Linked DNA regions of Acidithiobacillus ferrooxidans ATCC 23270. The protein of the gene in region 2 interacts with the protein of the main gene of each other region in a pairwise test. Links are inferred from orthologs where the notes say so. Each region holds a gene or a part of one and is shown on either strand. Other genes may lie near its edges.

Region 1 (7,636 bases), 330 kb from region 2 along the record:
GAGGGCATCACCCGCGACACCATCCTGCGTTTTGCCCGGGATGCCGGCATTCCCATCGTCGAGAAGCAATTGACCCGTGATGAATTCTACATCGCCGACGAAGCTTTCTTTACCGGTACCGCTGCCGAAGTCACCCCCATCCGCGAAATCGATGGTCGGGTCATTGGCGAAGGGTGTCGCGGCCCGATCACGGAAATGCTGCAAAGTCGCTATTTCGACACCGTCGCCGGGCGCCGTGAGGACCACCCGGAATGGTTGCACCACGTAGGCTGACCGTATGACCAGCCCCGGCAAGTGCTGTGACCAGAACTACACAGAGATCGAAGCCAAAGACCTCCCCCTCTGCTGCCCCACGCCCGGCATGAGCCGCTGGGACGGGCATCCCCGCGTTTTCCTCAAAATCGAAGAGACCGGGGAGGTCCGCTGCCCGTATTGCGGAACGCTTTATGTGCTGAAGGGCGGGCCGCTGAAGCAGGCGGCCGGGCACTGAAAAACCAGCGCCGGCTTCTCTAGGATTGGTGCAACCACCCCATAAACGCCTCCGGCCCCAGATATCCCTCCTGCTGCGCCGTCGTCCTGCCATCTGCGGCTACAGCGATGAAAGCCGGGGGGCCCACCAGGTTGTAACGCTTCAGGAGGGCGCGACTGGCCGCATCATCCTGAGTCACATCCACGCGGATCAGCAGCCGCTTTCGTAGGGCGGCCACCACCTGCGGATCGGCAAACGTGACTTTATCCATGCGCAGGCATTCCACGCACCAGCTTGCCCAGTAATCCACCAGCACCGGTCTGCCCCTGGCCTGTACCAGTGCGCTCTGCAGGGCCTCGGGGGTTTTCACGGTAGTAAAATGCAGGGCCTCGGCCCGGTTTTCGGGCGGCACCGCCGCCGTATAGCCTGTCAGGGGTTGCAGGGGATCGCTGGCGCCGCCCAGCGCCCCCACACCCATGACCAGGCCGTACACCAGCATGAGCACTCCGAGGCCTTTCCAGAAACGGCGCCAGCCCGAAGCACCCGCCGGGATTGCGTCCAACGCCCCGAGATAGATGGCACTGATGACTGCCAGCGCTGCCCATAGGGCCAAGCTGACGGGCCCCGGCAGAACTCGTGTCAGCAACCAGATGGCGACGCCCAGCAGCACTACACCGAAAACCGCCTTAACGGCATTCATCCAGGCACCAACCCGCGGTAGAAAATGCCCGGCGGAAGTACCGATGATCAGCAGGGGCACGCCCATCCCCAGGCTCAGAGCGAACAGTGACAATCCACCAAGAAAAACATCTCCCGTCTGGGAAATGAAGAGCAGCCCGCCTGCCAGGGGGGCGGCCACGCAGGGCCCGATGATCAGCGCTGACAGTACCCCCATGACAAAGGTACTGAACAGGTGCCCGCCCCGTCCCATGCCGGCCAGACGTGTCTGAATGCCACTCGGCATTTGCAGCTCGTAAAAATCGAACATGGACAGCGCCAGCAGCACAAAAACAAAGGCAAAAGCCCCCAGCACCCAGGGACTCTGGAAGGCCGCCTGCATATAGGCGCCGCTCACCGCCGCCAGCACCCCGGCAATACTGTAGGTCAGCGACATTCCCAGCACATAGGCGACGGAAAGCCCCAGGGCGCGTGACCGTTGCGGGCCGCGCCCTGCCTCCTTACCGACGATCAGGGCGGAGAGGATAGGAATCATGGGAAAAATACAGGGCGTAAAGGCCAGACCCAGTCCAGAGATAAAAAAGAGACCCAAGGTGAGCCAGAAGCTGTCACGCAAAGCCCCTGCCAGCGCCCCGGCATCATTCACGGGGCTGACCGCAGCAGCCGGGACCGCCGTCCCCGGCGGGGGCACGACCGGCACCGCCGCCGGGGGCGGCACGGCCTGCTGGGTCAAGGCCAGCTTGATCGTCTTGACCTGCTCCGGGTAGCAAACACCCGCATTGGCACAGCCCTGATAGGTAGATTTCAGTTCAATGAAAGCAGGGGCGGTTCCCTGGACGGTAAAAGGTACGGTGAGGGTATTTTTCCCTTCCAATACCCGTGTCTTGCCGAAAACCGGGTCGTTCAGCTCCACTCCTGCGGGCAATGTATAATGCCCTAGCAGCACATTGCTCGGCGTCACGGAGAACTTGATCCGATCGCGGTACAGGTGGTATCCCTGCGCCACATCCCAGTGCAGTTGCAACTGGTGCCGGCCACTCAGCCGCGCTTCAAAATGAAATGCCTGATCCGGGGTCAGAAACGTACCGGCACAGCCGAGAGACAGCCAGGACAATAGCAGGACACCGCAAATTCCGCTCCACAACTGGACACCCATGGCCCAACCGGCCCTTCTCCCGTTTCCGGCTCTCATACCCACGTCGTTCCTCGCCATTTTGTCCTCACCCATAGAGACAGGTTCCACAGCCGAATCGTTCCTGAAGACCACAGGACCTACGCTACCACACCGAGGATACGGGGTCCGGGAAAGAAATCACAGACGCATGGAACTTTCTGCTGCCCCTGTTCTCTAATCCTTTGCAAGCGGCTGTGATAGTTGCGAGCGCATGTTTCTTCCTCCTTTGGTGGTTTTGGGCGGGCCGTTTGGTTCCGCCCTTTCTTTTTGTCCGACCGGTCGGAATGTAACTTGCCAGTCCATCCACCTTTTGCTAATATTCCACCCGCAGCCAGTAGCTGGTTGCGAGCGCATGTTTCTTTTCTCCTTTGTGGTTTTAGGGCGACTCCGGGTTGCCCTTTTTTACATGGAGCAGCCTGTGTCCCCGTCGGCCGAAAGAGCTTTTACTCTGGTTCACCCCAATGGCGACCGCGTCTGCGGACTCATTCACGAAAACCATACCGACCCCGTCGGTATCTTCCTCCCTGGCTTCGCCTCCAATATGGAAGGCACCAAATCGCAGATCCTCGCCCGCAACGCGCAGGCGCAAGGTTGGTCCTGGGTACGCTTTGATCCACGTGGCGTCGGGCGCTCCGATGGACCATTCCAGGCGCTGACCCTGTCCCGGTATCTGGCCGACCTCCGGTTGATTCTACATCATATGCTGCAGGATCGCCCGGTGCTGCTGGTGGGTTCCAGCATGGGCGGATGGCTGGGCACCATCGCCGCCACCCGATGGCCGGAACAGATCCGCGCCCTGCTGCTCATTGCCCCCGCTTACAACTTCATTCAGGAAATTTTCCGGCGTTTGCCCGCTGCCGAAAGGCAAGCCTGGGAGGACAGCAATCTGCGCTGCTGGGAGGATCCTTACGGACTCGGTGAGTTACACATGCGCTTCGACCTGGTCGCCGACAGTTGGCGCTACGACCTGCTGCGCTTTCCGCCGTACCTGCACTGTCCGGTGGAGATTCTGCACGGCAGCGCCGATGAGGCCGTACCTCTCGCCCTCAGCTATCGGTTCGCCGCCCGCGCCCATGCGCCAGAACTGGCCATCCGTCCCTTACCAGGCGTCGATCATCGCCTACGAGGTGCCGATGCCACGCTCCTGCGCAGCCTGCAATCCCTCTGGACCCGCATCTCCTGAGCACCCTGTAACACCCGCCCCTTGACAGGGCATTCTCAGCGCCTATGATTAGCACTCGATGGGTGTGACTGCTAACAACACCCAGGATGAAGTCATCCATTCACTTGCAAAAACGAGGAAATGCTCAATGAAACTGCGTCCCTTACATGATCGCGTCGTCATTCGTCGTCTGGAAGAAGAGCAGAAGACTGCCGGTGGGATCATCATTCCCGACACCGCCAAAGAAAAACCGGTGCGGGGCGAAATCGTCGCTGCCGGCCATGGCAAAATTCTCGAAGACGGCAAAGTGCGCGCCCTCGACGTCAAAACTGGTGATCAGGTGCTCTTCGCCAAATATGCCGGCACCGAGATCAAGGTCGAAGGTGAAGAACTGCTGGTGATGCGTGAAGACGACATCATGGCGGTCATCGAAAAGTAAGCATTGCTGAATATCCCAACCATTTCACTCATTTTGAGGAGTATTTATGCCAGCCAAACAAGTAGCCTTTGCTGAACATGCCCGCGAGAAGATGTTGCGTGGCGTTAACGTACTCGCCGATGCCGTCAAGGTCACCTTGGGTCCCAAGGGTCGTAACGTGGTGCTCGACAAGTCTTTCGGCGCCCCCACCATTACCAAGGACGGCGTCTCCGTCGCCAAGGAAATCGAACTGGCTGACAAGTTCGAGAACATGGGCGCGCAGATGGTGAAAGAAGTCGCCTCCCAGGCCTCCGACGAAGCCGGTGACGGTACCACCACCGCCACCGTTCTGGCCCAGGCCATCATCCGCGAAGGCCTCAAGGCCGTCATCGCCGGCATGAACCCCATGGACCTGAAGCGCGGCATCGACAAATCGGTCATCGTCGTCGTCGAGGAGCTGAAGAAGCAATCCAAGCCCTGCAAGACCCAAAAGGAAGTGGCCCAGGTAGGTACCATCTCCGCCAACTCTGACGACTCCATCGGCAAGATCATTGCCGAAGCCATGGAGAAGGTCGGCAACGAAGGCGTCATCACCGTGGAAGAAGGTTCCGGCCTCGCCAACGAGTTGGACGTCGTCGAAGGTATGCAGTTCGACCGCGGTTACCTCTCCCCCTACTTCGTCAACAACCAGGACAAGATGGTTGCCGAACTGGAGAATCCCTATATCCTCCTGCACGACAAGAAAATTTCCTCCATCCGCGACATGCTGCCCATCCTGGAGCAGGTCGCCAAGTCCAGTCGTCCGCTGCTGATCGTGGCCGAAGATGTCGAAGGCGAAGCGTTGGCCACTCTGGTCGTCAACACCATGCGCGGCATCATCAAGGTCGCTGCGGTCAAGGCCCCGGGTTTTGGTGATCGTCGCAAGGCGATGCTCGAGGACATGGCCATCCTGACCGGCGGCCGCGTGGTCTCCGAAGAAATCGGCATGAAGCTGGAAAGCACCACCCTCGCCGATCTCGGCCAGGCCAAAAAGATTGTCATCGACAAGGAAAACACCACCATGATCGATGGCGCCGGTCAGCAGAGCGAGATCAAGGCGCGCGTTGAGCAGATCCGTCGTCAGATGGAAGATGCCAGCTCCGACTACGATCGCGAGAAGCTTCAGGAGCGCGTGGCCAAGCTGGCCGGTGGCGTTGCCGTCATCAAGGTCGGTGCCGGTTCCGAGATGGAAATGAAGGAAAAGAAGGCCCGTGTCGAAGACGCCCTGCATGCTACCCGTGCGGCCGTCGAAGAAGGCATCGTCCCCGGCGGCGGTGTGGCGCTGGTCCGTGCCCGTCATGCGCTGGAAGGCTTCAAGACCGCCAACCACGACCAGGACATGGGTGTTGCCATCATCCGTCGCGCCATCGAAGAGCCGTTGCGTCAGATCGTCGCCAATGCCGGCGGTGAAGGCAGCGTGGTTCTGAACAAGGTTGTGGACGGTAAAGACGGCTACGGCTACAACGCCGCGACCGACGAATATGGCGACATGTTCGAGATGGGCGTCATCGACCCGACCAAGGTCACCCGCACCGCGTTGCAGAAGGCCTCCAGCATTGCCGGCCTGATGATCACCACGGAAGCCATGGTCACCGAACTGCCGAAGAAAGACGACAAGTCCGGCGGCGATATGGGCGACATGGGCGGCGGCATGGGCGGCATGGGTGGTATGGGCGGCTTCTAAGCCTTACTCCCCGACGTCTGTAGCGTTAGAAAGCCGGCCCTTCGGGGCCGGTTTTTTTGTGTCTTCCGTCTCACCGCAAACGTATATGCAATGATGCGCCAATGCCGAAGGGATTACGAAGCGCAGACGCAACCGCCGCATCAGCGGCACAGGTGGCATCCAACCCGTGATTCCCCACCAAACAACTTTTCTTGGAAGACACCCCCCAAGCTATCCACCTCCCCTCCCCCTATGGCAGAATGCGCGTAAAAGGAGCATCCATGACCCACACCGATAGCCATAGCAGCACCTACCCCCTCAACATCAACGGAGTGCAGCGCCACCTCCCCCTTTTCAAAGTGCAGTCGGACCTGGCCATCGCCGTCCTCAACATCCTCGGCGATACGGAACTGACGGAGGCCGCAGCCCATGCACTGAACGGGCGCATGGCGGGCATCTCCTACGATGTGATCGTCACTGCGGAGGCCAAGAGTATTCCCCTGGCCTACGCCCTGTCGGTGCACAGTGGGCGCCCGTATATCGTCCTGCGCAAGAACTACAAGTCCTACATGGGCGAGGCATTGTCCACGGAGACCCTGTCCATCACCACCGGCAAGCCCCAGACCCTGTATCTGGATGCCAAGGATCGCGCGGCGATCGGCGGCCGGCGGGTGGCGCTGGTGGATGACGTGGTCAGCACCGGCTCGACCCTGGCGGCCATGCGCGCGCTTATGGTGCAAGCCGAGGCGGAGATCGCCGCCGTCGCGGCCATTTGTACGGAAGGCGATATGGCCCAGTGGTCGGAAGTGATCGCCCTGGCGCACCTGCCGCTCTTTCCGCTCTCCGCGTAAGGACCGGCCCATGCCCATTCCATCGGTTCATGTGCTGACGGCGCGCCAGCGCTGCGATCTAGAGCTGTTGCTGACCGGCGCTTTTGCCCCATTGGAGGGTTACCTGGATGCAACGGACTGGCAGTCCGTGCTACAGGATATGCGTCTGAGTAATGGCGCGCTCTGGCCTATTCCCGTAGTGCTCGATGTCAGCGAGGCACTCGGCCGGTCCTTGGCGGCAGGGGATACTTTGCGGCTGGAACGCAGTGACGGCACCCCCCTCGGATCCGTTGCCGTCAGCGCCTGCTATCGTCCAGATAAACTGCTGGAGGCCTCGGCGGTTTATGGAACGACCGACCCCAGCCATCCGGGTGTGGCCGAGTTGCTGGCGCGCGGCCCCTACTATGTGGCAGGGCGCGTGTCGGCTTGGGATGCGGACACCCTGACTCGCGCCGCCGCCGTCGAATTTCCGCCCGAATATCAGACCCCGGCCATGCTGCAAAGGCACTGGAGTGGAACGCACCCGGTTGTCGCCTTTCAGACCCGCAACCCTCTCCATCACGCCCACATTGCCGTGACTCAGGCGGGGCTGGAACGGGCGGGTGCGGGCGCGCGTCTGCTGCTGCATCCGGCTATCGGCCCCACCAAGCCCGGCGATGTGGAGGCATCCTACCGCATGCGCGTGTATCGTGCGGTGCTGGGCCATTATCCCAAGACGACTGCCCTGCTCTCGCCCCTGCCCTTGGCCATGCGTATGGCCGGCCCGCGGGAGGCGCTGTGGCACGCGCTGATTCGCCGCAATTATGGCGCCACCCATTTCATCATCGGTCGCGGCCATGCCGACCCTGGCGCAGCGGCGGGCGGTCTGTTCTACCCGGCCTTTGCGGCACAGGAGCTTTTTGCCCGGCACGCCGATGAGATGGGTATTGCCGGCGTTTTTCTGCCCGAGTATGCGTATTCCCGCACCCGGCGCCGTTATGTGCCGGTGGAAGAGGCCAACGGCGAGGCCCTGGCGGGCATTTCCGGTACGGAGTTGCGGCGGCGACTGGCTAGCCGGGAGGACATCCCCGAGTGGTTCTCCCCACCGGAGGTCATTCAGATATTGCGTCAGGCCTACCGCGGTGCGGACCGGCGCGGACTGGTCATCTGGTTTACCGGACTGTCTGCCAGCGGCAAAAGCACTCTGGCGGGGATGCTGGCCCG
Region 2 (7,775 bases):
TGCAACCGTATCAGGACGTCCCCCAACGGGTTGCTGTGGGCGTCGATTCTGAGTACCCGGGTATTTTCTGCGGCACCCGTCAGCAGGTCTGCCAACTCGGGAGGAAGTGTGCCCGGATCGCGATCGAAAGTCACCGTCAGTACCCGCCAGCCGGTGCTACGCAGCAATTCATCCTTGCTATCCAGGGCAACGAGTCGCCCCTGCTGGAGAATGGCGATTCGCTGACAAAGCTCTTCGGCCTCTTCCAGATAATGGGTAGTGAGGATGACCGTGTGACCCTCCTCATTATACCGCCGCATGAAACGCCAGAGACCCTGCCGGAGCTCCACATCCACCCCGGCGGTCGGCTCATCCAGCACCACCACCGGGGGCTTGTGTACCAAAGCCTGGGCGATGAGCACCCGCCGCTTCATACCGCCGGACAAGGCGCGCAAATTGGTATCGGCCTTGTCCGTCAGATCCAGCTCCGCCATCAGTTCATCCAGCCAGTCCTCATTATGACGCAGCCCGAAATAACCCGATTGCATACGCAGGAATTCCCGCACGGTAAAAAACGGGTCATAGGCCAGTTCCTGCGGTACGACGCCCAACAACCGACGACTTCGGCGAAAATCCTGCTCCACGTCAAAGCCGAATATCTCCGCCACGCCGCTGGAACGGCGCACAGTCCCGGCCAGGATGTTGATCAGCGAAGACTTGCCCGCGCCATTGGGACCCAGCAGCCCAAAAAATTCTCCGGCATGCACATCCAGGTCCACACCCGCCAGGGCCAGATGCCCGCTCCCGTAGAGCTTGCGCAACCCGGCGATGTGAATGGCCAGGGAATCAATCATGGCAAAGGGGCAGAATATCCTGCAGACTGTACAAGCTTGCCAGTTCCCGCAGCTTGGGAGATGCCCCATGAATACGCAGCGGAACGCCACGCCCGGCGGCCTGCTGAGTCCACTCCAACAGCACGGCGAGGGTGGCGCTGTCTGCCGCATCCAGCTCCGCGACGGAAATCTCCGTACAATCCCGACCGTCCTTCGCCCACGAAAAGAACTGAAGGGCCTTATCCAACTGTGCCACCCGCCAGTCCCCCCGGAGGAACAGCCAGCCAGCACCGTCGACCGTCCGCCGCTCCCAGGAGTTCGCTGCGCTCAAGCGGCGGCCGCCCTTTTGTCTGGCGCGCCGCCTACGTCATCCTTGGCTTTCATGTCCTGCAACAAGGCGGGGATCCCGCGGCTCGCGGCGATCTGGCCAAAGCTTTGCCGGTAGTTCAGCACCATGCTGACCCCGTCGATGTAGGTGTTGTAGATCCGCCAGGTGTTGTTGGTATAGAGCAGGGCGTAGATCACCGGAACATCCGGTCCACCGCCGTTCTGACGGATCACCATATTCACCTGAGCCACCGGCGGATTCTGGGAGATCTGCTGGCTGCCGGTGATTCTTACGGTCTGTCCATGATAATGGTTGAGCGAATTGCTGTAGGTGCGCACCAGGAGATCCTTGAACAGCGCTACAAACTCCTGCTGCTGCGCCGGGCTCATCTGCCGCCAGTATTGCGCCATCACATATTGCGACATGGTGGTAAAATCCATGTGCGGCAGGACGATATCGGCCACTTCCTTCTTCACGGACGGCGTGATGGGCTTGCCTTCGTTCGAGCGTAACACCTTCAGGACACTGTTGGTAAGCTGCTGAACGACCGTTACCGCCCCCTGGGTATCTTCGGCAGCAGCGGGAAGGGTCCAGGTCAACAGCACAACAAGCAGAGCAACAAACGAAATTTGACGCATACAGAATCCTCCCTATTTACTTGCCCGAGGCCTTACTGAAGACCATCTGGCCGATAAGCTGATCGATATTGACAGCGCTTTGCGTCATGGTAATGGTACCACCCGGCTGTAGATCCTGAGGCATGCCGCCCGGCTGAATAGAGACATACTGTTCGCCCAGAAGCCCCTCGGTGTAGATGGACGCCCCCGTATCCGTCGGCAACTTCACCTGCGGTTCGATCCGCATCGTCACCTTCGCCATGAAGGTCTTGGGGTTCATGCCGATGTGGGTCACCTCGCCAATGGTAACGCCGCCCAGTTTCACCGGGCTGCGCGGTTTCAGGCTGCCGACATTGGAGAAATCCGCATGCAGCACATAACCGTCGTTGTAGGCGAAGCCAGAGAGGTTGCCCACGCGCAGCGCCAATACTACCAGAGCAGCGATACCGAGGAGCACGAAGATGCCCACCCACCAGTCTATCGCCCGTTTTTCCATGCGTCCTCTACCCCTCAGGTGAATAAAAAAGCCGTGAGAATGAAATCCAGCCCAAGCACCGCCAGTGACGCCGTCACCACGCTGATGGTTGTGGCATTACCCACGCCCTCCGCGGTGGGCTGAGCGGCGTAACCCTGCCAGGCGGCAATCCAGGTCACCACCAGTCCGAAGCAGAGGGCCTTGAACAGTCCGGTCAGGATATCTCCGGAAAACGCTACGTTGGACTGCATCTGCGCCCAGAAAGTGCCACCGTCCACACCCAGCACCGGCACCGAAATGAGGTATCCGCCAAAAATGCCGACCAGGTCAAAAATAACGCAGAGGATCGGCACGACGAGGATCCCGGCCCAAAGCCGGGGTGCCACGACCCAGGCGAGCGGATTGACCGCCATCATTTCCATGGCACTCAGTTGCTCGGTCGCCTTCATGGAACTGATTTCGGCGGTCAGCGCCGAGCCCGCCCGCCCCGCGAAGAGCAACGCCGTGAGTACGGGCCCCAGTTCGCGCAGGAGCGACAGGGCGACCAGGGTGCCCAGCGCGGAGGTCGCACCGAAACGCACCAGCGCATAATACCCCTGAAAACCCAGCACCATACCTGTGAAAAATGCGGCGACCATCATCAGCAGCAGCGACCGCACCCCAAAGCCGTATACCTGTTTGAGCAGTTGCTGAATGCTAAAATGACGGTTCGCTACCGCAAACAGGCTCAGCAGCAAAAAGCGTGACGCGGTGCCCAGATTGGGTACCGTGCGCAGGGTCCGCCGCCCCAGATTGGGTATGAATTCCATAAAAGCCATGTTTAAATCGCCTCGCCCGCTGCCCATACCCCGGTCAGGGCAGTAGCATAGTCATCTTTCGCCGGGTAGTGGAAGGGAACCGGCCCATCGGGCTTACCCCCGAGAAACTGCCGTGCCAGTTCCGAATCACTGGTCCGCAGGGCATCTGGCGTACCTTCGGCAATGATTTTGCCGCCCGCGAGGATGTAACCGTAATCCGCGATGGAAAAAGTCTCCTGCACATCGTGGCTGACGAGGATGCTCGTCGCGCCAAGGGCGTCATTGAGGCGGCGGATCAGGGTCGCAATAATCCCCACACTGATGGGGTCCAGGCCGGTAAACGGCTCATCGTAAAAAATCAGCATCGGGTCCATCACCATGGCACGAGCCAGCGCCACCCGCCGACCCATGCCACCGGAGAGCTCGGCGGGCATCAATCCGGCCGCTCCGCGCAACCCCACCGCCTCCAGTTTCATCAGCACCAGCTTGCGCAGAACGCTCTCGTCCAGCCGGAAGTGGCGGCGCAGGGGAAAGGCGACATTCTCAAAGGCGCTGAAATCCGTAAACAGGGCGCTGTGCTGAAAAAGCATGCCCATACGTCGACGCAGACGGTACAGGTCCTCAAAGTTCAGAGCCTGCAGATCCTGACCCGCCACTCGTATTCGCCCGGCCTGTGGCGCGAGGGTACCGGCCATCAGGTTGAGCAGGGTCGTCTTGCCACCGCCGCTCGCCCCCATGATAGATACGATGGCCCCCTGGGTGATACGCAGACCCACGCCGTCCAGGACCGTGTGCGGGCCCCGGGCAAAGTGCACGTTTTCCAGTTCGACAAGAGCCTCAGCGGCCATGGGCACTCTCTGTGTTCGCAGTCATGAGGCGCAGTATAAACCGAACGGTCAGGATGGGGCCAGATTGCGATTGAAATAGCGGGAAACCCTAGAAAATCCGCACGTCGCCGTGCGCAGAAAACCCTTGCATCCCCGGCATATAAGCGTATAGTTCGCGTTCTGTTTCCACGGCACCGAAAGCAGTTACTAAGGGGGTCAGTCCTTAAGAGACTTGGAGCAATGCATCGTTCCAGCAAGGTAGGGCATAAAACCAAGTACTGTCTGGGGGTGCACGGGAGCTACTTCTTAACCTTTTTTAACTTTGGTAAGGGGGGCACCTATGCGCTCATTGGGACATCAAATCGTTGCAGATTTTTATCACTGTGACGGCAGTACCTTGTCTGATGTTGATTTTGTTACGGATGCCATGCTCGAGGCCGCCCGGCGTGCCAACTGCACCATCGTGACGCAAACTTTTCACCACTTCTCACCCTACGGGGTAAGCGGCGCCGTTATCGTCGCCGAGTCGCATCTGGCCATTCATACCTGGCCGGAATATGGTTACGCAGCGGTGGATGTTTTCACCTGCGGCGATATCATCCAGCCCGAGGATGCCTTGAATTATCTCAAGGAAGCCTTTGGCGCCGGGCAAGTCTCCACCATGGAGATGAAGCGCGGGCAAGTGGATATGATGGGCGTTCCTGCCCATGAGTTGCGCGTCAAGCCGGCTCTCTGCGCTTGAGATGACTCACAGCGGTAACGGGTGGACCGGAATCAGCGGTCCACCCTTTTCTTTTGCCCGTATCTTCCGCAGAATTCCTGCGGACACCCCACCATCCCCGTTGAGAGAGGCGGTTATGAGCACAGAACTGTGGTATACCGAGCGCTATGAAGAGCACGGCGCGGCATTGAGCCTGAAAATCCGCGAAGTGCTGCATCGTGAGCAAAGCCCTTATCAAAATATAGAAATCTTCGAGACCGAACAGTTCGGCACCCTCATGACCCTGGACGGTCTGGTCATGGTCACTGACCGCGACAATTTCCTCTATCACGAAATGATGAGCCATCCGGCCCTCTTTACCCACCCGGCACCGAAACGGGTGCTGATCATCGGCGGCGGTGACTGCGGCACCCTGCGCGAGGTGCTGCGCCATCGGGAAGTGGAAGAAGCCGTGCAGGTGGAACTGGATGAGCGGGTTACCCGCGTCGCCGAGCGTTTTTTCCCGGAACTCTGCGAGAACAACCAGGATCCCCGAGCCCGTTTCCATTTTACCGATGGAATTACCTGGATCAAAGAGGCGGAAGCGGGACGCTACGATGTGATCATCATTGACTCCACCGACCCGGTCGGACCGGCGGCTGGACTGTTCGCCACGGACTTTTACGCAGCCTGTCACCATGCGCTGGCCGATCAGGGCGTGCTGGTCGCCCAGTCCGAGTCGCCGCTCCTGCACGCCGATCTCATCCGCCAATGCCAAAGTCGCATGACGGAAGCGGGCTTCGACGCAGTGAACAGCCTGTATTTCCCGCAGTTCTGTTATCCCTCCGGCTGGTGGAGCGCAACATTGGGACGCAAAGGTCTCGCCATGGATGCCTTCCGTATCGATGCCGCCAGGGCCTTTACTGGCACCCGTTACTACCACGCTGCCATGCAGCAGGCCGCCCAGGTCGCTCCGGCCTTTCTGCTGCCCTGAACAGCCACCAGCACCGGAAACAACGCCGAATCAGCCAGGACGTGGCCCGAAGACCGGGCGCTGAGGGCAGTAATTCCATAAGTGCAGGGCGGGAACTTCGTGCTCCCAACCCAGACGGGAAATACTGCCCGGGTCCAGGTGCAGGTGGTCAGCGAAACGGAGATCCAATCCTAGCCAGTGGACGGCCAGCGCCCGCAGAATGTGGCCATGGGCAAAGCACAGCACGTGTCGGTGGCCTTTTTCATCCCACTCCTTCAGCAGTTCCTCACAACGGCTACTGACGGCTTCCGGGCTTTCGCCACCCGGTCCGCCACAACGGAAAACGCTCCATTCCGGATTTTCCCGGCGAATTTCCGCCGTCGTCATTCCCTCATAGCGGCCGTAGCGCCACTCACAGAGTCCCCGATGCAGTTCAGGAACCGCAAAACCCGCGAGAATGGCCGTGTGATGGGCGCGCAGCATAGGACTGGAGTAGATCCCATCAAAATGCCCCTGTTCCACAAAGTGGTTCCAGAGCGCCTGCGCGTCTTTTCGTCCCTCCGCCGTCAAAGCCACGTCGGTCACCGAAGTGTGTTTGCCGCTATCCGCCCACTCGGTCGCGCCATGCCGCACCAGCGTGATGGATTCTATACTCATGAAGAGACTCCAGAAGGTGGCCTGCAATACCTAAACTATAGAACCAGAACCTGCGGATCGTGGCGGGATGGGGACGATGAAGAAGCCTGGCCCTGGGAAAAATGGCGGCGGCGCCACAAAATCATGGCGCCGCCGCTACTACGGTGCTACCTGGCAAAACGGACGAGTCAGGAAACAGCCTTGTGCTCCTGCATGAAATTGTAGAGCAATCCGGCGATCAGCCCGCCCACCGGCGTCGCAACGAGATACACCCATATGTGCGGGAAGTAGACACCAGCGACGGCCGGACCCAATGTCCGCGCGGGATTCAGGCTTGCTCCCGTCAGCGGCCCCATAAATGTCACCGCCATGACCAAGGTAAAACCGATAGCGAGAGGAGCAGCGTTACCGGTACGACCGCTCATGGCCGTATACAACGCGGTAGTGGTCAGGAAAAATGTTCCCAAGGCTTCCAGTATAAAACCGCCAGAGACCGATACAAGGCTGGTATTGATGGTAGTGGCCCCAAGATGTCCTGTCGATCCACCAAGAACCACCAGAAGCACATAACCGGCCGCGATGCCGCCCCCAACCTGGGCGACCATATACAGGCCGGCATCCTTCCAGCCTATCTTTCCTGCAATGGCCCCGCCAAGGGTGACCGCGGGGTTGACCACGCCACCACTGATATCACCAAACACATACGCAGCGATCATAATGGCCAGTCCGTTGGCCAGGGCCACATCGATTAGAGGATAACCCATTGCCGCGGCACCGCCACCAAAAAATATGAGCCCGAAGGTACCGATGAACTCTGCCGCCATTTTCCGACTTATTGAGCACATTAAGGATTCTCCATTAAAAACATGCGAAAGGTGACGCGGCATCTCGCTTTGACGCCGTGCCGCACGAAGATCCATAAGCAAATAATGACAGGCTTACGGATCTGGGGCGATGATACCTATAAACTGGATATATTGATATAACCTGTCCGTAGATGGATGAAGTCCATGACGATGCACGAAAGTCGTAATCCTCTGATTCGGCGGGCGCACCTGGCTCTTGACGCGACCGATCCAGTTGGGCGCGTTACCGGTCAGATACCCGTCTGGCCGAGCAGATGGCCGATCAGCGTGGTGGCGACCATCGAGAGAACACCCCAGAAGACCACGCGGGTGGCGCCCTTCACCATGGGGGCGCCACCCGCCCGGGCTGCGACCGCACCAAGGAACACCAGCAGGAGGATGCTGGCCGTATACAGGGCCGGTAGTACCCTGCCGTGGGGGACGAAGGCGGCGATCAGCACCGGGAACAGGGCTCCACATGCAAAGGCAGTGGCGGAAGCCAGTGCCGCTTCGGCGGGCCGCGCCGCCGCCATTTTCGTCATGCCCAGTTCATCATGGGCATGTGCAGCAAGGGCATCATGCTCCATAAGCTGGGTGGCGACCTGCTGGGCCAGCGCCTCGCTAAGGCCACGCGCCACATAGATGCCCCTGAGTTCGAGCAGTTCTTTTCCAGGGTTTTTTTCCAGTTCGCGTCTTTCCGTTTCGAGATCTGCGGCCTGGGTATCGGCCTGTGAGCTCACGGATACATACTCGCCAGCCGCCATG

Evidence for each region.
Region 1: the proteins of AFE_RS00730 (region 2) and groL interact in binary tests that used the Escherichia coli proteins (3 or more experiments, as listed by UniProt). The link is inferred for Acidithiobacillus ferrooxidans ATCC 23270 from one-to-one orthologs.

The regions. Positions count from the first base shown.
Region 1 is NC_011761.1:472,387-480,022, reverse strand. Bases 3,448-6,296 are described here. They hold groL (chaperonin GroEL), read left to right. Parts: upstream 3,448-3,968; coding sequence 3,969-5,624; downstream 5,625-6,296. Other genes in these bases: AFE_RS02540 (phosphoribosyltransferase family protein), read left to right, coding at 5,885-6,296; groES (co-chaperone GroES), read left to right, coding at 3,632-3,922; AFE_RS02555 (alpha/beta hydrolase), read left to right, coding at 3,448-3,504. In the rest of the region: AFE_RS02570 (branched-chain amino acid transaminase), read left to right, coding at 1-273; AFE_RS02565 (zinc-finger domain-containing protein), read left to right, coding at 278-490; protein-disulfide reductase DsbD, read right to left, coding at 510-2,360; more of AFE_RS02555, read left to right, coding at 2,740-3,447; more of AFE_RS02540, read left to right, coding at 6,297-6,454; sat (sulfate adenylyltransferase), read left to right, coding at 6,465-7,636.
Region 2 is NC_011761.1:136,199-143,973, reverse strand. The notes cover bases 1,966-4,953. They hold AFE_RS00730 (ABC transporter ATP-binding protein), read right to left. Parts: upstream 3,878-4,953; coding sequence 3,053-3,877; downstream 1,966-3,052. Other genes in these bases: speE (polyamine aminopropyltransferase), read left to right, coding at 4,714-4,953; speD (adenosylmethionine decarboxylase), read left to right, coding at 4,197-4,598; mlaE (lipid asymmetry maintenance ABC transporter permease subunit MlaE), read right to left, coding at 2,268-3,050; mlaD (outer membrane lipid asymmetry maintenance protein MlaD), read right to left, coding at 1,966-2,253. In the rest of the region: AFE_RS00755 (ABC transporter ATP-binding protein), read right to left, coding at 1-833; AFE_RS00750 (STAS domain-containing protein), read right to left, coding at 826-1,143; AFE_RS00745 (MlaC/ttg2D family ABC transporter substrate-binding protein), read right to left, coding at 1,140-1,778; more of mlaD, read right to left, coding at 1,795-1,965; more of speE, read left to right, coding at 4,954-5,550; AFE_RS00715 (histidine phosphatase family protein), read right to left, coding at 5,581-6,186; AFE_RS00710 (MIP/aquaporin family protein), read right to left, coding at 6,354-7,010; AFE_RS00705 (VIT1/CCC1 transporter family protein), read right to left, coding at 7,262-7,775. UniProt on the Escherichia coli protein: Part of the ABC transporter complex MlaFEDB, which is involved in a phospholipid transport pathway that maintains lipid asymmetry in the outer membrane by retrograde trafficking of phospholipids from the outer membrane to the inner membrane.